DNA from 3 places in the Streptomyces sp. NPDC046870 genome. Region 1 is predicted to be linked to each of the others. Evidence: riboswitches for the same ligand, from Rfam matches in the RefSeq annotation. Region 1 holds a riboswitch; each other region holds the start of a gene.
What was found. A riboswitch is a leader RNA that binds a small molecule or an ion and turns the genes downstream of it on or off. The one in region 1 is predicted to bind thiamine pyrophosphate.
Positions count from the first base shown of each region.

Region 2: another riboswitch for thiamine pyrophosphate. It lies ahead of thiC (phosphomethylpyrimidine synthase ThiC); the one in region 1 lies ahead of thiO (glycine oxidase ThiO).
Region 3: another riboswitch for thiamine pyrophosphate. It lies ahead of AB0946_RS25835 (thiamine ABC transporter substrate-binding protein); the one in region 1 lies ahead of thiO (glycine oxidase ThiO).

Region 1 is NZ_JBEYXM010000040.1:40,773-47,448, reverse strand. It holds gene AB0946_RS39965 (Rv2175c family DNA-binding protein) at 1-289, opposite strand, end outside; gene AB0946_RS39960 (FAD-dependent oxidoreductase) at 327-1,583, opposite strand; gene AB0946_RS39955 (hypothetical protein) at 1,616-1,966, opposite strand; TPP riboswitch at 2,020-2,131, shown strand; gene thiO (glycine oxidase ThiO) at 2,129-3,346, shown strand; gene thiS (sulfur carrier protein ThiS) at 3,343-3,555, shown strand; gene AB0946_RS39940 (thiazole synthase) at 3,559-4,353, shown strand; gene pknB (Stk1 family PASTA domain-containing Ser/Thr kinase) at 4,481-6,454, shown strand; gene AB0946_RS39930 (deoxyribonuclease IV) at 6,526-6,676, shown strand, end outside.
Region 2 is NZ_JBEYXM010000003.1:43,555-50,230, forward strand. It holds gene AB0946_RS08750 (metallophosphoesterase) at 1-559, shown strand, start outside; gene AB0946_RS08755 (hypothetical protein) at 741-1,604, shown strand; gene thiC (phosphomethylpyrimidine synthase ThiC) at 1,725-3,509, opposite strand; TPP riboswitch at 3,502-3,679, opposite strand; gene AB0946_RS08765 (YibE/F family protein) at 3,752-5,146, shown strand; gene AB0946_RS08770 (SsgA family sporulation/cell division regulator) at 5,278-5,715, opposite strand; gene AB0946_RS08775 (IclR family transcriptional regulator C-terminal domain-containing protein) at 5,815-6,549, opposite strand.
Region 3 is NZ_JBEYXM010000013.1:107,821-114,496, reverse strand. It holds gene frr (ribosome recycling factor) at 1-256, shown strand, start outside; gene AB0946_RS25855 (phosphatidate cytidylyltransferase) at 256-1,401, shown strand; gene AB0946_RS25850 (cytochrome P450) at 1,871-3,082, shown strand; gene AB0946_RS25845 (hypothetical protein) at 3,124-3,312, shown strand; gene rlmN (23S rRNA (adenine(2503)-C(2))-methyltransferase RlmN) at 3,409-4,515, shown strand; TPP riboswitch at 4,539-4,645, shown strand; gene AB0946_RS25835 (thiamine ABC transporter substrate-binding protein) at 4,727-5,800, shown strand; gene AB0946_RS25830 (iron ABC transporter permease) at 5,848-6,676, shown strand, end outside.

The DNA.
Region 1 (6,676 bases):
GCAGGGTCGGGTCGGGGGTGAAGAGCCACTCGATCATCTCTTCGACCGTGAAGCCGTCGTCCCGCAGGAGCGTCAGGGTCCCGGACAGGCCCTTGACGACCTTGTCCCCGTCGATGAAGGCGGCGGGGACGTGCAGCGCCCTGTTCTCACCGCGGCGCACGGCGATGAGCTGGCCCTCCTTGACCAGCTGCCGGACACGCGTCACCTCGACACCGAGCATGTCGGCGATGTCGGGCAGGGTGAGCCATGCGGGGACGAGAGCATCGATCTTTGCGTCAATCTCGGTCACGCTCCCTAGCCTGCCATCCCCCACCGACAGTCGGAAGTCAGGCAGGTCCAGGCGGGAGGGTGTGCCCGGCCGTGGCGTTCTTCAGGGGCCGCGCCGGGTCGGTCAGCGCCTCGGGGTCCATCCGCCGGCCCGCCTCGATCAGGCGGCGGCCCTGGGCCAGGTCGCGGGGGCGGCCGACGGCCAGGAGGGCCACCAGACGGCCCTGGCGGAGCCAGCAGACCGTCCAGGAGGGGCCCGACGGATCGCCGCGCCGCACCAGCCGGTCGGCCCCGGTGTGGTGACCGGCGTACTGGACGAAGCGGCCGAACTGCTCGGACCAGAAGTACGGCACCGGGTCGTAGACCGCCGGGGTCTCGCCGAGGATGTTCGCGGCGACCGTGCGCGGGCCCTGCAGGGCGTTGTCCCAGTGGTGGACGAGGAGCCGCTCGCCGTAGCGCGCCGACGGGAAGGAGGCGCAGTCGCCGACGGCGTACACATCGGGCAGGGAGGTGCACAGGCGGTCGTCGGTGAGGACCTCGCCGTGCGCCCCCAGCTCGATGCCGGAGCCGGCCAGCCAGCCGGTGGCCGGGCGGGCGCCGATGCCGACGACGACGGCGCCCGCGGGCAGCCGGGTGCCGTCGGCGAGCACCACCTCGCCGGGCTCGACGCGCTCCACGCGCGCGTGGGTGCGCAGCTCCACGCCCGCCTCGGCGTACCAGGCGGCCATGGGCGCGGCGACCTCGGCGGGCAGGGCACCGGCGAGCGGCTGGCCGGCGGCCTCCACGACGGTCACCGCGCAGCCGGCCTCGCGGGCGGCGGTGGCGAACTCAGCGCCGATCCAGCCGGCGCCCACGACCACGATGTCGTGCTGCCGGGCGAGCACGGGGCGCAGCCGTTCGGCGTCGTCCAGGGTGCGCAGCAGGTGCACGCCGGGCATGCCCTCGGTGCCGGGCAGCCGGACCGGTTCGGCGCCGGTGGCGAGGACCAGGACGTCGTACGCCACCGGGCCCGTCGCGGTGTCCAGCTCGTGCTCGGCGGGGCGCACGCCGTACACCTCGCAGCCGAGCCGCAGCTCGACCCCGAGGGACTCGAAGTCCACCTCGAAGGCGGAGTCCTCGGCCTTGCCGAGCAGCACCGCCTTCGACAGCGGCGGCCGGTCGTACGGCTGGTGCGGCTCGGCGCCGATGACGGTCACGTCGCCCCGGAAGCCCTGCTCCCGCAGGGCGACCGCGGTCTGCACCCCGGCCATGCCCGCGCCGACGACGGCCACGCGCCGCGCCGCCGCCGTGCCCTCTCGCGCTGTCTGCTCGCTCACCCGATCACCATAGACAATTGACGAGGAGTCAGTCAGGGGGCGGGCTCGGTGACCTGCTCCACCACGCTCGTACCGGAGCCGGCCTGGGACTCCCACTCCCAGGTCTCGTCCAGGCGCACCCGCCCGTCCGGCAGCTCGACGACCGCGGACACGCAGTGCCCCGAGGAGGTGGTCCCGTCGGTCTTGAGCTGCACGTACCGGAAGTCCAGCCGGTCGCCCTCGCGGGTGCCGACCAGATGGCCGCGCACGACGTCGCCGCCCGCGTACTCCGCCCAGATCGCGCCGTCCTGCTCGTGGTACGCGAACCGCGTGCGGGTGCCCACCTGACCTGGGGCTTGGTCCGCCACGGGGGCGAGGATCAGTCCGTCGAGCGACCGGGCCATGGAACGGGGCTCCCTTACGGGTGAGAGGGGCGGCGGGCTAGGGTTGCCACCGTACAAGCACTCGCGGGAGCCCGGACGCACCGGGCTGAGAGGGAGGCTCGCGGCCTCCGACCGTACGAACCTGATCCGGGTCATGCCGGCGAAGGGAGGGGCTGGACGCCCATGTCGTCACGTACGTCCGACGTCCTCGTCATCGGGGGTGGGATCATCGGCCTGGTCACGGCCTGGCGCGCGGCGCAGCGCGGGCTGGCCACGGCCGTGGTGGACCCCTCACCCGGCGGCGGGGCCGCGCAGGTCGCGGCCGGGATGCTGGCCGCGGTCACCGAACTGCACTACGGCGAGGAGACCCTGCTCGCCCTGAACCTGGAGTCGGCCCGCCGCTACCCCGCCTTCGCGGCCGAGCTGACCGAACTGACCGGCGATGACCTCGGCTACCGCCGCTGCGGCACCCTCGCCGTCGCCCTGGACGCCGACGACCGCGCCCACCTGCGCGAACTGCACGCGCTCCAGCAGCGCTCGGGCCTCGCCTCGGAGTGGCTGTCGGGGCGGGAGTGCCGGCGCCTGGAGCCGATGCTGGCGCCGGGGGTGCGGGGCGGGCTGCGGGTCGACGGCGACCACCAGATCGACCCGCGCCGGCTGGCGGCGGCCCTGGTGGCCGCGTGCGAGCGGGCCGGCGTGGTGTTCCACCGGGCGTGGGCGGAGCGGCTGGACGTGGTGCGCGAGCGGGCCGCCGGGGTCACCACGGCGGACGGCACGGCTCTGCGCGCGGACCGGGTGGTGCTCGCGGCCGGCAGCCTGAGCGGGCGGCTCGCGGGCGTGCCGGACGAGCTGCTGCCTCCGGTGCGGCCGGTGAAGGGGCAGGTGCTGCGGCTGACCGTGCCGCGCCGGTACGCGCCGTTCCTGAACCGGACCGTGCGGGCCGTGGTGCGGGGCAGCCAGGTCTACCTGGTGCCCCGGGAGAACGGCGAACTGGTCGTCGGCGCCACCAGCGAGGAGCTGGGCTGGGACACGACGGTCACCGCCGGGGGCGTGTACGAGCTGCTGCGCGACGCGCACGAGCTGGTGCCCGGCATCACCGAGCTGCCGCTGACCGAGACCCGGGCCGGGCTGCGCCCCGGCTCCCCGGACAACGCGCCGCTGCTCGGCCCGTCCGGGCTGGCCGGGCTGCTGCTGGCCACCGGGCACTACCGCAACGGCGTGCTGCTCACGCCGGTCACCGGGGACGTGCTGGCGCACGCGCTGGTCACCGGCGAGCTGCCGGAGGAGGCCCGTCCGTTCACGCCGCGGCGGTTCGGCGCCACGGCCTGGGGAGCCGCCGCGCGCGTGGGGACGAGGCAGGAGCGCGGGGAGACGAGGGAAGAGGTGGAGCAGCCCGTATGAACAGCCCGGTCATGATTTCCGTCAACGGGGAGCGCCGGGAGATCGCCCCGGGCACCGCCCTCGACACCCTCGTCCGGACCCTCACCGCCGCCCCGCGCGGGGTGGCCGCCGCCGTCAACGAGACCGTCGTCCCGCGCGCGCGGTGGGCGACGACCGCCCTCGCCGACGGCGACCGGGTCGAGGTCCTCACCGCCGTGCAGGGAGGCTGAGCCATGGCCGACGATCCCCTGGTCCTCGGTGACCTGTCCTTCTCCTCCCGGCTGATCATGGGCACGGGCGGGGCGCCCAGCCTGGACGTGCTGGAGCGGGCGCTGGTCGCCTCCGGTACGGAACTGACCACGGTCGCGATGCGCCGGGTGGACCCCTCCGTGCACGGCTCGGTGCTGTCGGTGCTGGAGAGGCTCGGCATCCGGGTGCTGCCGAACACGGCCGGCTGCTTCACCGCGGGCGAGGCCGTGCTGACCGCCCGGCTGGCCCGCGAGGCGCTGGGCACGGACCTGGTGAAGCTGGAGGTCATCGCCGACGAGCGGACGCTGCTGCCGGATCCGGTGGAGCTGCTGGAGGCGGCGGAGACGCTGGTGGACGACGGGTTCACGGTGCTGCCGTACACGAACGACGATCCGGTGCTCGCGCGGAAGCTGGAGGACGTGGGGTGCGCCGCGGTCATGCCGCTGGGGTCGCCGATCGGGTCCGGGCTCGGGATCCGCAACCCGCACAACTTCCAGCTGATCGTGGAGCACGCGCGCGTGCCGGTGATCCTGGACGCGGGGGCCGGTACGGCGTCGGACGCGGCGTTGGCGATGGAGCTGGGGTGCGCGGGTGTGATGCTCGCCTCCGCGGTGACCCGGGCCCAGGAGCCGGAGCTGATGGCCTCCGCCATGAAGCTCGCGGTGGAGGGGGGCCGGCTGGCCCGGCGGGCCGGGCGGATTCCCCGCAGGTACCTCGCCGAGGCGTCGTCCCCCGCGGAGGGCCTGGCCGTGCTGGACCCCGAGCGTCCCGCGTTCTGACCGGTGCCGCGGTCTGCGTCCGGTCGGTGGCCGCCAGGTCGTGGGTGCGTCACAGGTCGGCTGCAGTGCTGGTGGGAAAGCGGTCTCGGCGCGGGAACCGCCGGTGCCCCTCGTAGACTCGCCTCTCGTGGATACGACCCTTCAGGACCCCCTCGTCGGGCAGGTGCTCGACGGCCGGTACCGCGTCGACGCGCGGATCGCGGCCGGCGGGATGGCCACGGTCTACCGGGCCCTGGACACCCGCCTGGACCGTGTGCTCGCGCTGAAGGTGATGCACCCGACGCTCGCGGCCGACGGCGCGTTCGTCGAGCGGTTCATCCGGGAGGCCAAGTCCGTCGCCCGGCTCGACCACCCCAACGTGGTGCAGGTCTTCGACCAGGGGACCGACGGGTCGTACGTCTACCTGGCGATGGAGTACATCGCCGGCTGCACCCTGCGGGACGTGCTGCGCGAGCGGGGCGCGGTGCAGCCGCGGGCCGCGCTGGACGTCCTGGAGCCGGTGCTCGCCGCGCTCGGCGCCGCGCACCGGGCCGGGTTCGTGCACCGCGACATGAAGCCCGAGAACGTGCTGATAGGCGACGACGGCCGGGTCAAGGTCGCCGACTTCGGGCTGGTGCGCTCCGTGGACACGGTGACCAGCACGACGGGTGCCGTGCTCGGGACCGTCTCCTACCTCGCGCCGGAGCAGATCGAGCAGGGCATCACCGATCCGCGGGCCGACGTGTACGCCTGCGGTGTGGTCCTGTACGAGATGCTGACGGGCGCCAAGCCGCACTCCGGGGACTCCCCGGCCCAGGTGCTCTACAAGCACCTCCACGAGGACGTGCCGCCGCCCTCGGCGCTCGTGCCCGGCCTGCCGTACCAGCTGGACGAGCTGGTCGCGTCGGCCACCGCGCGCACCCCGGACGTCCGGCCGCACGACGCCGTGGCCCTGCTCGCCCAGGTGCGCGAGGCCCACCTGTCGCTGACCGACGAGCAGCTGGACGCGCTGCCGCCGCAGGCCCTGACCGCGGAGCACGACAACGCCGAGGACCGCACGAGCGTGATCCCGCGTGCGCTGACCTCCCCCACCCTCGGCTTCGCCCGCGTGGGGGAACCCCCGTCCCGGCCGCTGCCGGTGGAGGAGGACGCGTTCGAGGGCGGCCCGGGGAACGGCGTCGACCGCACCGCCCGCTTCCAGAGCCCGCCCGTGCCGCCCCGCCGGCGCCCGGCGCGGTCCGCGCGCGCGGTGCTGGCGTTGATCGCGGCCGTGCTGGTGGTGTTCGGCGTCGGCGCCGGGGTGTGGTACATCAACTCCGGGCAGTTCACCAAGGTGCCGCCGCTGCTGGCGAAGACGGAGGCGCAGGCCAGGGAGCGGCTGAAGACGGCCGGGCTGGACGTCGGGAAGGTCAGGCGCGCGTACAGCGACACGGTCGAGCGCGGCACGGTGATCGGCACCGATCCGGCGCCGGGCGCGCGGATCCGGGACCACGACTCCGTGGCGCTGACCGTGTCGCTGGGACCGAAGACGGTGGACGTCCCGGACGTGGCGGGCCAGTCGCTCGCCCGGGCGCGGGCGCGGCTGAAGGCGGAGGACCTGGAGCCGGGCATGGTCACCCGGGAGTTCAGCGACGACGTCCCCAGGGGCTCGGTGATCGGTACGACGCCCGAGGCGGGCACCGAGCGGCACGCGGGTTCGGCGATCGCGCTGATCGTCAGCAAGGGCAGCCCGATCGACGTGCCGGACGTCACCGGCGACGACCTGGAGAGCGCGAAGCAGGAGCTGACGGACGCCGGGCTGAAGGTGAAGGTGGCCGGCAAGCGGATCACCTCCGAGTACGACGAGGGCGAGGTCGCCGCGCAGAGCCCGGACGACGGCCACCAGGCCGCCGAGGGCGACACGGTGACGCTGACGCTGTCCAAGGGCCCGGAGATGATCGAGGTCCCGGACGTGGTCGGCGACAGCGTGGACGACGCGCACCAGGCCCTGGAGGACGCCGGGTTCGAGGTGAAGGAGGACCGCGGGCTGCTGGGGCTGTTCGGGGACACCGTGAAGAAGCAGTCCGTGGACGGCGGCGACGAGGCGCCCAAGGGGTCGACCATAACGATCACCATCCGGTGACGAGCCACCGGTGACCGGTCTCACCGGGGAGCGCGGTCCGGGCACCGGGCCGGACGTGACACCCTGAACGGGTGAGTCCCGTTCGCTCCCCCCTGCGCAACCCCGTCGGCGGCCATGTGCCCGTGGCCGGCGGCCTGCACTCCGTCGGGCTGTCCTACGCCCGTGACCTCAAGGCCGAGACCGTGCAGGTCTTCGTCGCCAATCCGCGCGGCTGGGCCACGC
Region 2 (6,676 bases), on a different contig from region 1:
CGCGAAGCGGTTCGGCGACACGCCCGTCACCTCCGGCGCGGGAACCGCCACCTTCCAGGCGGCCTGGCTGCTCAACGGCGGCCAGAAGACCGACATGGACCGCCTCCAGGACCACCATCTGCAGTGGATGGCCCGCCTCGACGCCGTCGAGGAGGTCGACGGCTATCTGCTCCTCCACTCGGACACCACCGCCTACCTCGATTACGGCGACTCCATCGAGGCGGTCAACGACACCGTCCGCGAGGCTCTGACCCGCAACGACGCCGACGAGGTCTGGGACCTGTTCCGCAAGTTCACCAAACGCTTCTCCTTCCGCGACGAGGGCGGCGCCGACGCCGTACGCTCGCTCCTCGATACGTACGGCGGCACCCGGGTCGTTCACGGGCACAGTCCCATTCCCTACCTCCTCGGCCAGGTCGGCTCCGAGGACGGCGAGGAGAGCACCCGCCCGGTCGTCGAGGGACCGCACGTCTACGCCGACGGACTCGCCATCGCCATGGACGGCGGAGTGACCATGGCCGGGAAACTGCTGGTCCAGCAACTTCCCCTGGACGGCTGACCGTTCGGCCGGCAGGCATCCCCCAGCCGCGTACGCGCAGGCCGGACCGCAATTTCCGGCAATCCCCTGTCACCGCGCGCCGTCACGGCTCTACCATCGGCTTATCCGTAGCAGGCTCCCCTCCGTTTCTGCCCGACGGCTCGCCGGCGTGCGAGCCCCAAGCCCTACGGAGCATCGGGGGATGCACATGAACAGCGTTCCGCAGCACCTGCAGAGCGAGGACCGCCAGGAATTCGAGCGGCTCCTCGATGAGGCGCTGCGCTCCGCACCGCACCGACCGGAACTGGCCGCTGTCGGACAGCGGCTCAACTCCGAACAACTGCGCACCATGGCGCTCGCCGCCTCCGCCCTGATCACGGCAGCGGCGGCGGCCGAGTACCAGCACTACGTCAAGCTGCGCGACGAACTGCGTCACCCGGCGCTGTCCGGCCCGCCGGCCGTCGGCAACTCCGAGGAGGACGACTCCGGTTCGGCCACCGCGGGCCTCGCCACCGCTCTCGGGGAGGCCGCCGAGAACACCGGCGCGGGCGCCATCGCGGTCATCGCCGTCCTGGCTCCCGTCCTCTCCGGGACCGCCGCGGTGATCTTCCTGCTCGTCGGCTACGTCCTGAAGGCGCTCGACCCCGGCCAGACCTTCGCCCGGACCATGCTCACCGCCGGATGGGTGTTCGGTGCCATCACCGCGGCGGCCGTCCTCGTCGCCGCGGTCGGACTGCTGCTCACCGCTCTGCGCAACAGCACCCCGGCGGACGACCGGGCACGGGACGCGGCCCGCGAGGAGCTGGCCAGGGCCAGGGAGGCATGGCGGGACGCCCTGCTGGAGCGCGGCATCCTGCCCTTCCTCCGGGAGGCACTCGCCGAGCCCGGCACGGCCGCCGGGCACTCGTCGATTCCGCCCGCACCGACCGGCCGCATACCTCGCCTCGGTTACGACCGCCCCGGCTTCAGCAGCCCCGGCGACGGCACCGCGACCGGCCGTCCGAGCTTCACCAGCCCCGACTACACGAGCCCGGACTTCGGAGGCCCGGACCACCAGCCCGAGTGATCCGGGCCGGCCCACCGGTGTGCTGACACCACACCGGCCGGCCGTCGACCCGCTGCCCCGCCGCACCAGCCGGCCGTCAGGGGACCGGCCGGCGCGGCGAGTTCAGCGTGCTGCGCTCAGTCAGTCCGCGATCGGCAGGTACACCCGGTTGCCGGCGGCCGCGAACTCCTGCGACTTCTGGGCCATGCCCTCCTCGATCTCCGCCCGGCTGCCGCCGTGCTCCCGCCGGATGTCCTGCGAGATCTTCATGCTGCAGAACTTCGGCCCGCACATGGAGCAGAAGTGCGCCGTCTTGGCGGGCTCGGCCGGCAGGGTCTCGTCGTGGAACTCCCGAGCCGTGTCCGGGTCCAGCGCGAGGTTGAACTGGTCCTCCCAGCGGAACTCGAAGCGGGCGTCGGACAGCGCGTCGTCCCACTCCTGCGCACCGGGATGCCCCTTGGCGAGGTCCGCCGCGTGTGCGGCGATCTTGTAGGTGATGACGCCGGTCTTGACGTCGTCCCGGTTGGGCAGGCCTAGGTGCTCCTTGGGCGTGACGTAGCAGAGCATCGCCGTGCCCCACCAGGCGATCATCGCGGCACCGATGCCGGAGGTGATGTGGTCGTACGCCGGCGCGACGTCCGTGGTCAGCGGGCCGAGCGTATAGAACGGGGCTTCATCGCAGATCTCCTGCTGAAGGTCGATGTTCTCCTTGATCTTGTGCATCGGGACGTGTCCCGGGCCCTCGATCATCGTCTGTACGTGGAAACGCCTGGCGATCCGGTTGAGTTCCCCGAGCGTCCTCAGCTCCGCGAACTGCGCTTCGTCGTTGGCGTCCGCGATCGACCCCGGCCGCAGGCCGTCACCCAGCGAGTACGTGACGTCGTAGGCGGCGAGGATCTCGCACAGCTCCTCGAAGTTCTCGTACAGGAACGACTCCTTGTGGTGCGCCAGGCACCACGCGGCCATGATCGAACCGCCGCGCGAGACGATGCCGGTTTTGCGATTCGCGGTGAGCGGCACGTACGGCAGCCGGACGCCCGCATGGACCGTCATGTAGTCCACGCCCTGCTCGGCCTGCTCGATGACGGTGTCCTTGTAGATCTCCCAGGTCAGTTCCTCGGCCTTGCCGTCGACCTTCTCCAGGGCCTGGTAGAGCGGCACCGTGCCGATGGGGACGGGGGAGTTGCGCAGGACCCACTCGCGCGTGGTGTGGATGTTGCGGCCGGTGGACAGGTCCATGACCGTGTCGGCGCCCCAGCGGGTCGCCCAGGTCATCTTCTCGACCTCCTCCTCGATGGAGGACGTCACCGCGGAATTGCCGATGTTGGCGTTCACCTTCACCAGGAACCGCTTGCCGATGATCATCGGCTCGATCTCCGGGTGGTTGACGTTGGCCGGCAGCACCGCCCGGCCCGCCGCGATCTCCTCGCGCACCACCTCGGGGGAGACGTTCTCCCGGAGGGCCACGAACTCCATCTCCGGCGTGATCTCGCCGCGGCGGGCGTACGCGAGCTGCGTCACCGCCTGGCCGTCGCGGCCCCGCCGCGGTTGTCGCGGGCGTCCGGGGAAGACCGCGTCCAGGTTCCGCAGCCCGCCGCGCGGCGCGGTGTGCTTGATGCCGTCGTCCTCGGGACGGACCGGACGGCCCGCGTACTCCTCGGTGTCGCCGCGGGCGATGATCCAGTTCTCCCGCAACGGCGGCAGGCCACGGCGGACGTCCGTGTCGACGAGTGGATCGGTGTACGGGCCGGATGTGTCGTACAGCGTGACCGACTGCCCGTTGGTGAGGTGCACCTGACGGACCGGCACGCGCAGATCGGGGCGCGAGCCCTCGACGTACGCCTTGTGCCAGCCGATGGACTTCCCGGCCTCCTGTGACTTCTCGTCCTGGACGGAGGCAGGCGTGCGTGCGTCCTTGTTGGCCATGAGACCTACTCCCTACGCCGGCATTACCCGGTAACAGGTTCGGCGGTCGACGCAGCGGTGTCCGTCTGCCGACGTTTCCTGTGGAACGCCTCTTGTTCCACGTGAAACGTCGCGTGTACGGAGTTCAGCGCCCTCTCAGCCCGGTGCTCCGAGCTCCCGCGTGTACAAAGGTGCTCCCACGCTAGCGTCATGTGTGGCGCGGTGAACAGTGGGCCCCCCGCCGTTCTTGCGATGATCGGGCGGTGACCAGGATCGAGCAGTACCCTTACCAGCCGCCCGAGCCGCCCCGCCGAGACGGCCCGGAGCAAGGGGATGGACACGGCCACGGGCCGCGCGGCCATGGTCACTCACATGGCCACAGCCACGGCCCCGCCACCCCCGTCTCCCAGCACCTGCGCAAGGTCATCGCGGCGATCCTGGTCCCCTTCACCGCGGCGGTCCTGGTCGGCCTCGTGGTGCTCTGGCCGGGGCAAGCTCCCTCCCACAAGCGCACCGGCGTCGGCTTCGACCGGCAGACCCAACAGGCAACGGTCAGCCGGGTCGTCGAGGTCAGCTGCAAGTCGGTGAACGCCTCCGGCGGCACTCCGGCCGGCGACACCTCCAACACCGAGGGCACGTCGGCGGAGGCCAACAGAACCTGCAAGAGGGCCACCATCCGGATCGACACCGGTAAGGACAAGGGCCGTACCTTCACCGAGATCGTGCAGCCGGACCAGTCGCGGCAGCTGCACCAGGGCGAGAAAGTCGTGGTCGCCTATGAGCCCTCGGCCCCCAAGGACCTGCAGTACTCGGTGACCGATGTGAACCGGACGTTCCCCATGGCACTGCTCGCGGGGATCTTCGCGGTGGCCGTCGTGGTGGTGGGCCGGCTGCGCGGAGTCATGGCGCTGGTCGCGCTCGCCGTGAGTTTCCTCGTGCTGACCCTGTTCATCCTGCCGGCGATCCTGGAGGGGGCGAACCCGCTGCTGGTCGCCGTGGTGGGGTCGAGCGCCATCATGCTCATCGCCCTGTACATGTGCCACGGGCTGTCGGCGCGCACGTCGGTGGCGGTGCTCGGCACACTGATCTCGCTCTGCCTGATCGGCGTGCTCGGGTCGCTGTTCATCGGCTGGGCCGCGCTGACCGGTAACACGGACGACAGCACCGGCCTGATCCACGGCCTGTATCCGTCGATCGACATGAGCGGTCTGCTGCTGGCAGGCGTCATCATCGGTTCGCTCGGCGTCCTGGACGACGTGACGGTGACACAGACCTCCGCCGTCTGGGAGCTGCACGAGGCCAACCCGTCGATGGGCTGGCGCGGGCTGTACCGGGCGGGCATCCGCATCGGCCGCGACCACATCGCGTCCGTGGTCAACACCCTGGTGCTCGCCTACGCCGGTGCCGCACTGCCGTTGCTGCTGCTGTTCTCCATCGCGCAGAGCAGCGTCGGCACCGTGGCCAACAGCGAGCTGGTGGCCGAGGAGATCGTGCGCACGCTCGTGGGCTCGATCGGTCTGGTCGCCTCCGTCCCGGTCACCACCGCACTGGCCGCGCTCGTCGTGTCGGCCGACCGGACCGGTCCCGGTGTCCCTGCGCCCGCCGGGGCACAGCCCGCGCCGGCACGCGGCGGCCGGGGCCGACGCCGGAAGCGGTGACGCAGGGAGGAGGAGCCGGGAGGGGTGACGCGAGGAGGGAGGAGCCGGGAGCGGTCAGCCGCCCCCCGCAGAAGCGTTCCTGCACAGTTCCGCGTGGCATGGCGGACCGCCCGCCACCCCTTCCCCATCGTTCAGCCGGCGCTCTGTTCCTCGGCCAGGATGCGGTCCAGGGCCTCGTCGAGGTGGGCGTCGAAATCGGCGAGCGCGCCCTCCTGGCCGAGCGGCACGAGCTTGTCCGTCCGGTCGAGGAAGGCCACGAGCGGTGGCGCCGACGACCGGAACAGGGCCTGGTCGCCGCCGACCTGAAGCCGGATCAGCACCTCGCCCAGCACCTCGGACTCCACGGGGGCGATGTGCACGTCGCCCTCCCCGCACGGGCGGCCGACCCCGTCGATGAGCAGCTCCCGTCCGAAGGCCCAGGTCACCGGCGCGTCGCCGGGCAGATGGAAGGTGAGGCGTACGGCATACGGATCACAGGTCTCGTAGCGCAACTCCACCGGGATGCGGAAGGAGAGCTCCTCCGACACGAGAAAGCTCATCATGACTTCTGCCTGTACGGACTCGCGCATTGCCTATCCCGTCATATGACATCGACTGGCCGGGATTGATCCCTCTGACCGTGGTCAAATCTTGCTGAAAGTACACGAGAGATCACAAGGAGTGAGTTTTCAGATACTGATAGAGAGAGTGAGCGACCCCAGATGCCGCCCGATCTCCGCCTGCAGCCGGTGCGCCGCGGGCATCAGCCGGTCGGCCTGGTGAACGGGCAGGGAGATGGCCATGGTGGCCGCGGTGGTACCGACCGTGATCGGAACCGCCGCGCAGACGGTGCCGACCGCGTACTCCTGGCGTTCCACCACCGGTTCCATGCGCCGCGTCCGGGCGAGCCGGCGCAGCAGCACGTCGTTGTCCCGCACCGTGTACGGCGTGAGGGGCCGCACGGGATACCGGGCGAGGTGGTCACGCCGCGCGTCCTCGTCCAGCTGGGAGAGCAGGCACTGTCCGATCGCGTGCGCGTGGCCGGTCTCCCGGAAGTCCGCCCACTCCTCCACCGCGGGCGCCTGACGGGAGGCGGAGACGCACATGACCTCGATCTCGCCGTTCCGGTACATCGCGTAGTACACCGGCACTCCGATGGAATCGCGCCAGTGCGCGAGCGTGTCCGCCACCGTGCTGCGACGTTTCTGCTGCGCTCCGCTGCGGCCCAGTCGCTCCGCCGCGTCACCGAGGAAGAACAGCCCCTTCTCGCGGCGCAGATAGCCCTCGTGGACCAGGGTGCGCAGCAGGTGGTACGTCGTGGGCAGGGCGAGGCCGGTCTCACGGGCGAGTTGTTTGGCGGGCGCGCCGTACGCGTGCGCGGCGACGGTCTCCAGCAGGCGCATGGCGCGCTGGACGGACCCGATGAGCGTGGCCGCGGGTGCGGGGGCGGCCGGTGGTCCCGGCCGGCCGGCGGCGGGCGGTGGTCCGGGGCGGCCCGCCGCACGCGGGGGTCCGGGGGCGTCCGCGCCGCGTGGGGGTCCCGGAGCGTCC
Region 3 (6,676 bases), on a different contig from region 1:
GTTCCCCGAGCTGACCGAGGAGCGCCGCCGCGAGTACATCAAGGTCGCCAAGGGCAAGGGCGAGGACGCCAAGGTCTCGATCCGCTCGGTGCGCCGCAAGGCCAAGGACGCCATCGACAAGCTGATCAAGGACGGCGAGGTCGGCGAGGACGAGGGCCGTCGTGCGGAGAAGGAGCTCGACGACACCACGGCGAAGTACGTCGCCCAGGTGGACGAGCTCCTCAAGCACAAGGAAGCGGAGCTGCTCGAAGTCTGATGAGCGACTCTTCCTGGGGGGCGCCGCCATCGGCGGGCCAGGCCGGGTACTGGGGACCCACCGCAGGTGGGCCCGCCCAGCCTGTCCCGGGGGCCGGCCCGGCGGGTCCCGCATACGATGCGCCTGAGGCGCAGCAGACCCGCCCCATGCCCGTTGTGCCCGACGCCCCCGCGTACGGCGGAGGAGACCAGGACGACGACCGGGGGGCCGCTCGGCTGAGCGGCCCCTTGTTCCGAGACGAGACGTATCAGGCCCGGGAACTCCCGGCCGAGACCCAGAACCCGGAGCCCATGCCCGACGTCCCGCAGCCGGCGCCAGCGCCGCAGAAGAAGAGCGCGGGCCGTGACCTGAGCGCGGCCATAGGCGTCGGCGTCGGGCTCGGTGTGGTGATCATCGCGTCCCTGTTCATCGTCAAGGCCGTGTTCGTCGGCGTGGTCGCTGTCGCCGTCGTCGTCGGACTGTGGGAGCTGACCAGCAGGCTGCAGGAGCGCAAGGGCATCAAGGCGCCACTGGTGCCGCTCGCGGTCGGCGGCGCGGCGATGGTCGTCGCCGGGTATGTGCGGGGGGCCGAGGGCGCGTGGGTCGCCATGGCGCTGACCGCGCTGGCCGCGCTGGTCTGGCGGATGACGGAGCCGCCGGAGAACTACCTCAGGGACGTCACGGCCGGTCTCTTCGCCGCGTTCTACGTGCCGTTCCTGGCCACGTTCGTCGCGATGATGCTCACCGCCGACGACGGTCCCTGGCGGGTGCTCACGTTCCTGCTGCTGACGGTCGTGAGCGACACCGGCGCCTACGCGGTCGGGTGGCGCTTCGGCAAGCACAAGCTCGCGCCGCGCATCAGCCCCGGCAAGACCCGTGAGGGGCTGCTGGGCGCGGTGCTGTTCGCGATGGTCGCCGGCGCGCTGTGCATGCAGTTCCTCATCGACGGCGGCAGCTGGTGGCAGGGCCTGCTGCTGGGCCTCGCGGTCGCGGCCAGCGCCACGCTGGGCGACCTCGGCGAATCCATGATCAAGCGGGACCTGGGCATCAAGGACATGGGCACCCTGCTCCCCGGGCACGGCGGCATCATGGACCGCCTCGACTCGCTGCTGCCCACGGCCCCGGTGGTGTGGCTGCTGATGGTGATCTTCGTCGGCTCCGCGTGAGCGGGGGCGCCGGCGGTAGCGGTACGTCTTCCTCGGCCCCCGTCCTGGAACAGGGCGGGGGCTGTTGCCGTACCCGGACCTCTCGGTGGCCCCGGGAGCGATGACGGCGGTCCGCGGCCGGGGTCGTGCCGGGGTCCCTCCCCTCGCGGCACCCGGATGCCGCATCACGAATCGGCGGCCGGCGCGGGCGCGCGGCAGACTCCTGCAGAGGACGGCCGTTCCACCGCCGCCCGGCGACGCAGCAGGGAGTGAGCCGATGCCCCTCGACCCGACGCCCACCCCGTACGACCCGGCGTCCGCTCCGGCCGACGCCGCCCGTACGCCTGCCGTGCCCGCCGCCTCAACCGCTACCGAGTCCGCTGGCCCTGCCTCTGCGGGCCTCTCGTCAGCCCCAGCCGGCCGGGCCGCCGCCCGTACACCCGCGGGCCCGGCCCCCGCCTCCGCTGTCCCCGGCCCCGCCCCTGACCTCATGGCCGGCACACCACCCCCGCCCGTCCGGTACTGGCCCGTCGAGGATCTGCCCGCGCTGGTCCCCGATCCCTTCCTGGACGTGTTGCTGCGCGAGGAACCGGTCGCGCGGATCAGGCTGCCGTACGGCGAGGGGTGCGCCTGGCTGGTCACGCGGTACGAGGACGTCCGGTTCGTCACCTCGGACCCGCGCTTCTCCCGGGCAGGGGTCGTCGGCCGAGCCGTCACCACCATGCGCCCGGTGCCGGTGGCCTCGCAGACGGCGGGCCTGCAGTACATCGATCCGCCCCGGCACGCCCGGCTGCGCCGGGTCGTCGCCCGCGCGTTCACCGGGCGGAGCATGCGGCGGCTGCGACCGCTCGCGGAGCGCAGGGCCGCCGGCCTGCTGGAGGGGATGGAACGCGCCGGAGCCCCGGCCGACCTCGTGGAACATCTGCACGGTCCCTTCCCGATCGCCGTGCTCCGCGACTTCCTCGGCGTCGAGGAGAAGGACTGGCACCGCTGGGCCGCGACCGGCGAGGCCCTGCTGTCCGCGGGAGCCGATGCGCAGGAGCGGGCCAGAGAGGCGGCCCTGATCACCCGGGCCCGGGTCACCGAACTGCTCCGCAGCCGCCGAGAGGACCCCCGAGACGATCTGGCAGGGGTGCTGGCACGGGCCGCCGAGGCCGGCGAGATCACCGACGACGAGGCGACGTCCCTGGCCATCGCCGTCCAGGTCAGCGGGGGCCACGCGGTCCGCAACAACAGCGCGTCGATGATGTACGCGCTGCTCACCCACCCAGGGCACCTGGACCGGCTGCGCCGGGAGCCGGAGCTGCTGCCCCGGGCCGTGGAGGAACTGTTCCGCTACGTCCCGCACCGCAACGGCGTCGGCATCCCACGGGTCGCCACCGAGGACGTGGAGGTCGGCGGGCGGCTGATACGGGCCGGTGACGTCGTCTACAACGCCTACCTGGCCGCCAACCGCGATCCCGAGGTCTTCCCCGACCCGGACGCCCTGGACTTCGACCGCGACAACCTCGCCCATGTGGCCTTCGGGCACGGCCCGCACCACTGCCTGGCCGCCGTCATGGCCCGCATGGAGGCCGAGGTCATGATCGGCGCCGTACTGACCCGCTTCCCCGGCATCCGCCTGGCCGTGCCGCCCGGGGAAGTCGGGTTCCAGACGCGGGGTCTGATCCGCGGGCCGAGGACCCTGCCCGTGACGTGGTGACACCTCGCATGGCAAGGTACGCAGGAACACAGGGGGGAAACATGATCTTTCCACTGCTCGGCATCCTGGCCCTCGCCGTCGGCGGCTGCGTCTGCGTGGTGTGGGCGGAGCGCGGCGGCCCGCGCTGGGTCCGGATCGTGGCGGCCCTCACACGCGGCGCGGGCGAACTGCTGAGCAGCGCCCAGAAGAGCCGGAGACGAGGCCTAAGCGGCAACACCGACGGCGACTGACGACGACCGCGCCACGGACCCGCCGGGCCCTTGGTCCCGATCCGCGACGGTGACAGCCCCAGGTCACCCGTTTGGATCTGCGACACTGGATGCACCATGCCCAAGCCCGGAGAACTCACTTTCGTCGCGCCGCGCGGAGCCAAGAAGCCGCCGCGGCATCTCGCCGACCTCACGCCCGCCGAGCGCAAGGACGCCGTGGCCGGGATCGGTGAGAAGCCGTTCCGTGCCAAGCAGCTCTCGCAGCACTACTTCGCGCGGTACGCGCACGACCCGGAGCAGTGGACCGACATCCCCGCCGGTTCCCGCGCCAAGCTCCAGGAAGCGCTGTTCCCTGAGCTGATGACCGTCGTCCGGCACCTGTCCACCGACCAGGGGACCACGCGCAAGACGCTGTGGCGGCTGTTCGACGGGACGCTGGTCGAGTCCGTGCTGATGCGGTACCCGGACCGGGTCACCATGTGCATCAGCTCGCAGGCCGGGTGCGGCATGAACTGCCCGTTCTGCGCGACCGGACAGGCCGGGCTGGACCGGAACCTGTCCACCGCGGAGATCGTCCACCAGATCGTGGACGGCATGCGGGCGCTGCGGGACGGTGAGGTGCCCGGCGGCCCCGCGCGGCTGTCCAACATCGTCTTCATGGGGATGGGCGAGCCCCTCGCCAACTACAAGCGGGTCGTCGGCGCCATCCGGGCGCTCACCGATCCCGCCCCGGACGGGCTCGGCCTCTCGCAGCGCGGGATCACCGTCTCCACCGTCGGGCTCGTGCCGGCCATCCACCGGTTCGCCGACGAGGGCCTGAAGTGCCGGCTCGCGATCTCCCTGCACGCCCCGGACGACGAGCTGCGCGACACCCTCGTCCCCGTGAACACGCGGTGGAAGGTGCGCGAGGTGCTGGACGCCGGGTTCGAGTACACCGAGAAGTCCGGGCGCCGGCTGTCCATCGAGTACGCGCTCATCCGCGACATCAACGACCAGGCGTGGCGGGGCGACCGGCTCGGACGGCTGCTGAAGGGCAGGCCCGTGCACGTCAACCTCATCCCGCTGAACCCGACGCCGGGGTCGAAGTGGACCGCGTCGCGGCCGGAGGACGAGAAGGCGTTCGTGGAGGCCATCGCCGCGCACGGCGTGCCCGTCACCGTCCGGGACACCCGCGGGCAGGAGATCGACGGGGCCTGCGGTCAGCTCGCGGCCACCGAGCGGTAATCTGACCCGGTCCACATATCTTCATATTCCGACAGGGGAGCGCCACAGCGCTGAGAGTGCGGCACCGGGCCGCAGACCCTCTGAACCTCGCCCAGGTCATTCTGGGTAGGAAGTTCGGTCATCACTCAAGCTGTTGCGCCCTGCCCGGGTCTCCCCAGCGGAGCCCGGGCAGGGCCGCGCCTCTTCCTGGTCAACCCCAGGAGGACATCCAGTGCACAACAAGACCTTCGTGGCCGTGGCGGTCGGGCTCGGCCTGATCGGCCTGTCCGCGTGCGGTTCCGGCAAGAGCGAACCGGCCGCCGATTCCAAGACCGTGACGCTGGTCAGCCACGACTCGTGGGCCGTCTCCAAGAACGTGCTGAAGGACTTCGAGAAGCAGTCCGGGTACAAGGTCAGGGTCCTCAAGGACGGCGACGCCGGGCAGGCCGTCAACAAGGCCGTGCTGACCAAGGACAACCCGCAGGGCGACGTCTTCTTCGGCGTCGACAACACGCTGCTCTCCCGAGCCCTGGACAACGGGCTGTTCCAGCCGTACCGGGCCAAGGGCTACGACACGGTCCGGCCCGAGTTCCGCGTCGACCAGGACAAACACCGCGTCACGCCCGTCGACACCGGCGACATCTGCGTCAACTACGACAAGGCCTGGTTCAGCGCGCACAAGCTGACCCCGCCGCAGTCCTTCGCCGACCTCGCCGAGCCCGCGTACAAGAACCTCCTCGTCACCGAGAACGCGGCGACCTCCTCGCCGGGCCTCGGTTTCCTGCTCGGCAGCGCCGCGCGGTTCGGGGACGACGGCTGGCAGGACTACTGGAAGAAGCTCAAGGCCAACGGCGTCAAGGTCGTCGACGGCTGGGAGCAGGCCTACTACCAGGAGTTCTCCGGTTCCTCCGAGGGGAAGAAGGCGGGCGGCGACCGGCCGCTGGTGGTGTCGTACGCCTCCTCCCCGCCCGCCGAGGTGATCTACGCCAAGAAGAGGCCCGCCACCGCCCCGACCGGGGTGTCGTACGGCACCTGCTTCCGGCAGACCGAGTACGCCGGGCTGCTGAGCCACGCGAAGAACACCAAGGGCGGCAAGGCGTTCCTCGACTTCCTGCTGACCAAGGAGTTCCAGCAGGACATGCCGCTGAACATGTTCGTCTACCCGGTCGTGGAGGGGGCGGCCGTCCCCGCCGACTTCACGAAGTACGGGCCGGCCGCCAAGGACCCCGCCACCGTGGCGCCGGACAGGATCGCCGCCAACCGCGACCAGTGGGTCAAGTCGTGGACGTCACTCGTACTGAAGTGACCGCCCGCGTCAGGGACAGGCGCGGGAGCGCGGCGCGGCTCGGCCTCATGGCCCTGCCCGTCGCGTTCTTCGCGTTGTTCTTCGCCTGGCCCGTGGCCGCGATCGTCGCGCGCGGGCTGGAGACGGACGGCGCCTGGCACCTCGGCCGGATCGCGGACGTCGTCACCCGGCCGGACATCCGGCACGTGCTGTGGTTCACCACCTGGCAGGCACTCGCCTCCACCGCGCTCACCCTGCTGCTCGCACTGCCCGCCGGCTACGTCTTCGCCCGCCTCGACTTCCCGGGCAAGCAGCTGCTGCGGGCCGTCGTCACCGTCCCGTTCGTGCTGCCGACCGTCGTCGCGGGCAGCGCCTTCCTGGCGCTGCTCGGCCGGGGCGGGCTGCTGGACGAGCTGTGGGGGATACGGCTGGACACCACGGTGTGGGCGATCCTGCTGGCCCACGTCTTCTTCAACTTCGCGGTCGTCGTCCGTACCGTGGGCGGCCTGTGGGCGCAGCTCGACCCCCGGCAGGAGGAGGCCGCCCGGATGCTGGGCGCCTCCCCGCTGACGGCCTGGCGCAAGGTCACCCTGCCCGCGCTCGCGCCCGCCGTGGCCGCCGCCGCCCTGATGGTGTTCCTGTTCACCTTCACCTCCTTCGGTGTGGTGCAGATCCTCGGCGGCCCCACCTTCTCCACCCTCGAAGTGGAGATCTACCGGCAGACCTCCGAGGTCTTCGACCTGTCCACGGCCGCCGTCCTCACCCTGGTCCAGTTCGCGGCGGTCGGCGCGGTCCTCGCCGTGCACGCCTGGACGGTACGGCGCCGGGAGACGGCGCTGCGGCTCGTGGACCCGACGGTGACGGCCCGGCGCCCGCGCGGCGCCGGACAGTGGGCCC